Regions from separate parts of the Gilliamella sp. genome, predicted to be linked through region 1. Evidence: riboswitches for the same ligand, from Rfam matches in the RefSeq annotation. Region 1 holds a riboswitch; the other holds the start of a gene.
What was found. Region 1 has a riboswitch for preQ1 ahead of queF (preQ(1) synthase). Riboswitches for the same ligand answer to the same signal wherever they lie in the genome.

Region 1 (3,895 bases):
TTGGCATTGCAGGCAGTGTTGCTGTAGGTAAAAGTACTACCGCTAGAGTACTACAAGCATTATTAACCCGTTGGCCTGAACATCGCAAAGTATCTTTGGTAACAACTGATGGTTTTTTATATCCAAATAGATATCTTGAAGAACATGGAATAATGAATAAAAAAGGGTTTCCTCAGTCTTACGATATAAAAAAATTGCTTAATTTTGTTGCTGATATAAAATCAGGACAGGCACAAGTTAAAGCACCCGTTTATTCTCATTTAGTTTATGATATTGTCGAAGATGAAGAAATCGTTATTGATAGTCCTGACATTTTGATTCTTGAAGGTTTGAATGTACTGCAAAGTACACTGAATTATCCACAAGCGAATAACCGAGTTTTTGTTTCGGATTATGTCGATTTTTCAATTTATGTTGATGCTGATATGTCATTATTACATGATTGGTATGTAAATCGGTTTTTAAAATTTAGGGAGGGTGCATTTAGCGATCCTAACTCTTATTTTAATCACTACTCAAAACTTCCAGAACATGAAGCTACAAATATTGCCAATCGTATTTGGCGAGAAATTAATGAATTAAATTTAGTTGAAAATATTTTACCTACAAAAGAACGAGCGAACCTTATTCTAACTAAAGGTAAAGATCATAAAGTCAATTGTGTTCAATTAAGAAAATAAAATTAAGGAAAAATTCGTATGAAATCAGTAATTCGGTTAATAAGTAAATTGAGTGTCATTACATTAGCTATCTCATTATCATTTGGTGCTTATGCTTCAAATGAACAACTAAAGGGACTTACGTGTGAAAGCAAAAAACAGGCTATTGAAAAACAGATTGATTATGCTAAAAAAAATAATAATTCTCATCAAATCCAAGGGCTTGAAAAATCATTACGTAACTTAAATAAGCATTGTTCAAATGATGATTTAGAAGCCAAATATAAAAAAGAGATTAACGAAAAATCAAATAAAGTGGCTGAAAGAACTAAAGAATTAGAACAAGCAAAATCAAAATCAAAATCAAAAGCGAAAGATAAAGATAATGAACAGAAAATTGTCAAACAACAAACAAAATTAGCTGATGCTGAAAAAGAACTTAATGAAGCTAAAACTAAATTATCTGATTTTTATAAAGAATTGGGAGCGAAATAAACGATATCAGGCAGAGTATTTCCCGATTCTTGATTTATTTGCTCTTCAACGATATTTTATTATTAACACCATCAATAGTTATTGTTGACGGTGTTAGTTTTACATTTTTTATAAATCTATTGTCATACTAGACTTTTTAAAGCAAAAAGAGTATGGTGTGCGCCTTGTTACGTGGTTCGTGAACCTCCCACGCTAAAAAACTAAGGAAAAATAATGAGTAAAATTACACTACTAGGCGATCAGTCTGTTCGCTATCCAACAACCTATTGTCCTGAAATACTCGAAACGTTCGCTAATAAACATCCGAATAACGATTATTTTGTTAAATTTAATTGCCCAGAATTTACTAGTCTTTGTCCTATCACAGGGCAACCTGATTTTGCGACAATTTATATTTCATACGTGCCCAATATTAAAATGGTCGAAAGTAAATCGTTAAAACTTTATCTGTTCAGCTTTCGTAATCATGGCGATTACCATGAAGATTGCATTAATATCATTATGAAAGATCTGATTAAATTAATGGATCCTAAATATATCGAAGTCTGGGGAAAATTCACTCCGCGAGGTGGCATTTCGATTGATCCTTATGCCAATTATGGCAAATCGGATACTCATTGGGAACAAGTTGCGGCTAATCGATTAGCCAATCACGACATGTATCCAGAAAAAGTGGATAATCGCTAATCTAATCTATCCAAACAGGAACAGTTAATGCAAACTCGTAAAGCACTAGTTATATTTTCTGGTGGGCAAGACTCAACCACTTGCTTACTGCAAGCCATTGCTGATTATGGACGTGAAAACGTTCAGGCAATCAGTTTTCACTATGGTCAACGTCACGCAATAGAGCTTGAAAAAGCTAAAAGGATTGCTGATGATCTTGGTATTAAACAAACCGTCATTGATACTTCAGTTATCAAACAAACTACAAATAATGCGTTGATTGATGACGCTCAAGAAATTAAAGCCGCTCAAGATGGCGATTACCCCAATACCTTCGTTGATGGGCGTAATATGCTTTTTTTACTTTTGGCTGGCTGTCATGCTAAGCAACAAGGAATTTCTGACATTATTATTGGAGTTTGTGAAACCGATTTTAGTGGTTATCCAGATTGCCGTGATGTCTTTATTAAATCAATGAATGTATCAATGAATTTAGCCATGGACTATGCGTTTAATCTCATCACGCCACTGATGTATTTGACTAAAGCGCAAACGTGGGAAATGGCTGATAAACTAGGTTATCTTGATTATGTTCAAAAACATACCCACACCTGTTATTACGGTGTTGAAGGGGGATGTGGTAAGTGTCCAAGTTGTTTATTGCGCAATAAGGGCCTACAAGAATATATGGCTCAAGCTAAATAAATTCATTCATCATTGGGTTCTCTCACCCCATTAAAAAGGAAAAAAGATGTACTTAAATGTTCATTCAGAATCGATAGAAAAAAGTTTTACCAGTAAACAAAAGCAAAAAGCGCTTTACTGGTTGGCTTTTTTTCACATATTGGTTATTGCTTCAAGCAATTATTTAGTCCAAATCCCATTCGAAATTTTTGGTTTTCAAACAACTTGGGGGGCATTCACTTTTCCGTTTATCTTTTTAACTACCGATCTGACTATTCGAATTTATGGTGCTAGTTTAGCGAGAAAAATCATTTTTGTTGTAATGATTCCTGCATTGTTATTTTCATACCTGATTTCGGTACTATTTTTTGAAACCCATTGGGTTGGATTATCAGCATTGACGGAATTTAATAGCTTCGTATTTCGAATTGCATTGGCTAGTTTTGCCGCTTATTTAGTTGGACAACTAATGGATATTACTGTTTTTAACTATTTAAGAAAAAACAGATCATGGTGGGTTGCCCCAACAGCATCGGCAATATTTGGTAATGGTATTGATACTATTGTCTTTTTTGCTATCGCATTTTATCAAAGTAGCGATGAATTTATGGCAAATCATTGGATCGAAATTTCGTTAATGGACTATAGTTTTAAAATTCTAATTTGCGGATTATTCTTTTTGCCACTTTATGGCGTCATTCTGAATTTTATCCTAAAAAAGTTAGTTGCAATGCCTAAAAACAATTAATCATTAAAATCTAAATTTTAGTTACTCACCTAAATAAACATAAACTCATTTATTTTTTTGATGAGTTTTATGTTTAATATTGAAAAACCCACCAATATTTCACAACACCTAAAGGTCAATATAGCTTTTTATCCTGCGTCGGGCAGCCGAAGGCTTCATTCTGCATCCTGTGCTAGGTTTTTAGAAAATTTTGCCAAAAACTAGCGCTTTAGTATTTAGTTAGCTATAATTTTGATTATTTTATGGCAAAACGCAGCTCATTAAAAAATAAACAACTATAAAAATAAAACACAAATTAACAGGAGGTTAGATATTGTGTGCTATAATAATAACAGGCATTGGCAGTGCTATACCTTAAATCTATTTAAGTTTTACCGTAATCAAAAACAAACTCCATTTTGCTTTTTATTATCAAATCTAGCGAAATCGCCAAGATTGCCGTCGATTTCCAACTTGTTATCCAAATTAGCCATAGTTTTTGCACCATTGTTGTTATTGCCATATTCAGTGAGTTCGCAGGCGTTGTTAGCTCGGACCTCACAGGTTATTAACGGCTCTGCGCCGTATTTGACGCTTGATGGTGGCGTCACTAAATTAACTACAACTGATGATTTAATAAGTATTAAGTTATCGGACGGTCAAG
Region 2 (3,895 bases), on a different contig from region 1:
GTGCCTTTTCTAGTTCTGCTTTGATGTTTTGAGTCCCCGAAACAGCTGCCTTTTCTGACTTCCACTCTTCTTCAAGTGAAGCATATTCCTTTTCTTTTTCAGAAAGTTCATCATTTAACATTTGTAGTCGCTTTTTACTCGCATCATCAGATTCTTTTTTAAGCGCTTGTTGTTCAAGTTTAAGTTGAATTATGCGCCTTTCAAGTCGATCTAAAGATTCTGGTTTTGAATCCATTTGCATACGAATACTTGATGCGGCTTCGTCAATTAAATCAATCGCTTTGTCAGGTAACATGCGATCAGAAATATAACGATGCGATAATGTAGCCGCAGCTACGATTGCAGGATCGGTTATTTGCACATGGTGATGCAGTTCATAACGTTCTTTTAAACCACGCAAAATAGCGATCGTATCTTCAACTGTTGGTTCGGCAACATAGACTTTTTGGAAACGACGCTCTAACGCAGGATCTTTTTCAATATATTGACGGTATTCATCAAGCGTTGTTGCTCCCACGCAGTGTAATTCACCGCGAGCTAATGCGGGTTTTAACATATTACCAGCATCCATTGCTCCATCGCTTTTTCCTGCGCCAACCATGGTATGGATTTCGTCAATAAATAATATAATGCGACCTTCTTCTTTTGCTAAGTCTTTAAGCACGGCTTTTAGGCGTTCTTCAAATTCCCCTCGATATTTGGCACCAGCAATTAATGCACCCATGTCTAATGATAAAACGCGTTTATTTCGTAATCCTTCAGGGACTTCACGGTTAACAATGCGTTGTGCTAATCCTTCTACAATAGCAGTTTTTCCTACACCTGGTTCCCCAATTAATACTGGATTATTTTTAGTACGACGTTGTAATACCTGAATAGTTCGACGAATTTCTTCATCACGACCAATAACAGGATCAAGTTTACCTTGTTCTGCTCGTTGAGTTAAATCAATGGTGTATTTTTTAAGTGCACCGCGTTGATCTTCTTCATTAGGATCGTTCACGTTATCGCTACCTCTTACTTGATTAACTGCTTGGCTAAATTTATCTTTATTAACACCTGATCTTTTAAGAAGATCGCCTAAACTGCCCTTATCTTCTAAAGCGGCTAATATAAAGAGTTCTGATGAGATATAGCTATCACCGTTCTTTTGGGATAATTTATCGCAAAGATTTAATACTCGAACAAAATCTTGCGATGGAATAACATCTCCACCCACACCTTGAACTTGGGGTAATCGGTCAATAGCTTGAGCTAATTCTTGTTGTAAATTAACAATATTTGCACCTGCTGCAATCAATAAAGGCATTACACTACTCCCTTCTTGATTAAGCATGGCTGATAGGACATGCACAGGCTCTATATATTGATTGTCTTTACCTAATGCCATTGACTGCGCATCAGCTAAAGCTTGTTGAAACTTATTTGTTAGTTTATCTAACCTCATAGTGTTTATCTCCTGAGCAATAAATTTGGATTAAACGCTTAACACATTTAATCCATTTGCATGTGATCTAAATGAGTGTTGCAACCTAAATTTCAAGAGCAAAGTTAAAATATTTTTTACAAAATTTATACAACAAAATTATCAAGTATGTAAGAATTAATTGACATAAAAATAAAGCTGTTTGCAATTTAAGCAATTACATCTAAATTTCGTTTTAAGATATACTGGTAAGATGACAAATTCACTTTTACCCCTTATATTGTTACCTTTATTTTGTTAGGTTCGCTAACCGTGGTTCGTAATCCATCCCACGAAAAAAAACTAGGAATATAAAATGTTCAAAATAGCCAAAGAGTTTCAATTTGATGCTTGTCACATGTTAGATGGGCACAATAAAAAGTGTCATAATCTGCACGGTCACACTTATCGCCTATTAGTTGAAATTAGCGGAGAGCTTATTGATAACGGCTCAAGCCAAGATATGGTCATGGATTATGCCGATTTAAAGCTAATAGTTAAACAACATATTGTCGATCCGTTAGATCACGCCTATCTTTACAATCAACATAACCCTAATGAGTGCCGTATCGCGTCGTTACTACAAGAAATGGATCGTAAAATTTTTGCCTTTCCATGTAGAACCACCGCAGAAGGAATGAGCAAATTTATTTTTGATTGCTTATCGCAATATTTGCCTGTTTCGATGATCAAACTATGGGAAACGCCAACTTCGTATTGTGAATATCATCGGAGCCCAATATGATCGAATTTCGCATCGTTGAAATCTTCGAGTCTTTACAGGGCGAAGGTTATAATACAGGCATGCCTGCTGTTTTTATCCGTTTTGCTGGGTGCAATTTAAATTGTGCTTGGTGTGATACTAATTTTCGAAAATTTACTCGATTCACGTTAGATGCTTTAATGACTAAAGTGAGCGAATATAAAAGCAAAAATATTATTATTACAGGTGGCGAACCGACAATGGTTAAAGCGTTACCTGAATTGCTTTTGCCACTCAAAAAAGCGGGTTATTTCATCGCCATTGAAAGCAACGGTCTTGGTAAAGTCGATCCGCTTATTGATTATATTGCGCTAAGCCCTAAATTTTGTTATCAGTCACGCTATCAAAAAATAGTACAACCAATAGCAAATGAAGTACGCATAGTAGCCGAAAATCACTGCGATTTTATTCCTTTTTGCCAATATATCGAAACTCATATTCAAGCCAAACGCTATTATCTATCTCCTTGTGAAAAAGATGGTGCATTTAATATGTTTGAAACGATAGAGTTGTTAGGAAAAATCAACCAAAATCGACTGAATAATAAATGGCTTTTGAGTGTGCAAAGCCACAAGTTTGCCAATATAGAATGATAAATTAGTACTAAAGAGAACTAATTAAATATTCATAAAATCAAGAAGTTTTATTAATTTTAATTGAATAATTGTTTAATCTATAATAACCTCATATAAATTATTTATATGGAATTAACTGTCATGCGTTTTTGCTATTGTTTATTGCTAACTTTGTTTACAACTCCAGTTATAGCTTGGGATATAGTTTGTGATAATACTTTAACTTGTCGTGTTATAGAATATAGTGATATATCTGATACAGGAGTGATAAAATCGTCAATTTTATTCCAGCGAAAAGCGGGGGCCAATCAGCCAGTTGAAATTTATGTTAGAACAAAAAATAACAAAGAAGAAGATGAAGAAGATATTGAAATTAAAAACACTCAACAATTAGATAATTCATTGGCTGCATTCATTAATCAAGAGTATTTAGGCGAATTAAAAGAAATACAAAATAATATTTATCAGTTGTCACAATTCCAAGCTACAAAAATTATTCAAGCATTTACAAAAAATGAAAAAGTTATATTCCGTAACAATAGAAGTCAATCATCTTATACCAATGGCGGATTTTATGATGTCATGTTAACAATGGACAAAAAACAAGGACGGGTTGGTACAACTGGCGCAGTTATAGCACATGGTAATAAAAATGAATCAAACGTTTATGCACCAATACCTGTACCAACTATAAAAAAAGGTAAAGTAATTGCTCCAGAACAAAGTCAAGAACTTAATACCAATGAAGTAATTAAAATATTCCCTCAATTCAAAAAACGCTATATGTATGAAGCTAAATGTGATGCTTATGATTTAGAAGATCCTTATTATGATGAAACACAAGGATATAATAAAAGATTTCGGTTAATTAAATTAGATAATAACCACGATTTACTTGAAACTAGGTGTTGGTTTAGCGCATATAACTCAGGTAACGCCTATTGGATAATTTCTAACACAGCTAAACTAAGTAATAAAAATATAAAATTTATAAATAATGAGGGCAATACATACAAAAATGGAACAATATCCAGTATAGCTAAGCTAAGAGGTGAGGGAGATTGTTTAGAAAAATCTAGCTGGACTTGGAAT

Region 2: linked by a shared signal. The riboswitch ahead of queD (6-carboxytetrahydropterin synthase QueD) and the one ahead of queF (preQ(1) synthase) in region 1 are both predicted to bind preQ1.

The regions. Positions count from the first base shown of each region.
Region 1 covers NZ_JAGGHR010000003.1:93,731-97,625, reverse strand. The annotation lists gene coaA (type I pantothenate kinase) at 1-680, shown strand, start outside; gene J6569_RS01955 (DUF1090 domain-containing protein) at 699-1,154, shown strand; PreQ1 riboswitch class I at 1,320-1,364, shown strand; gene queF (preQ(1) synthase) at 1,368-1,841, shown strand; gene queC (7-cyano-7-deazaguanine synthase QueC) at 1,869-2,525, shown strand; gene J6569_RS01940 (7-cyano-7-deazaguanine/7-aminomethyl-7-deazaguanine transporter) at 2,572-3,252, shown strand; gene J6569_RS01935 (hypothetical protein) at 3,568-3,895, shown strand, end outside.
Region 2 covers NZ_JAGGHR010000014.1:14,025-17,919, reverse strand. The annotation lists gene clpB (ATP-dependent chaperone ClpB) at 1-1,447, opposite strand, end outside; PreQ1 riboswitch class I at 1,733-1,778, shown strand; gene queD (6-carboxytetrahydropterin synthase QueD) at 1,782-2,210, shown strand; gene J6569_RS05710 (7-carboxy-7-deazaguanine synthase QueE) at 2,207-2,821, shown strand; gene J6569_RS05705 (DUF1176 domain-containing protein) at 2,945-3,895, shown strand, end outside.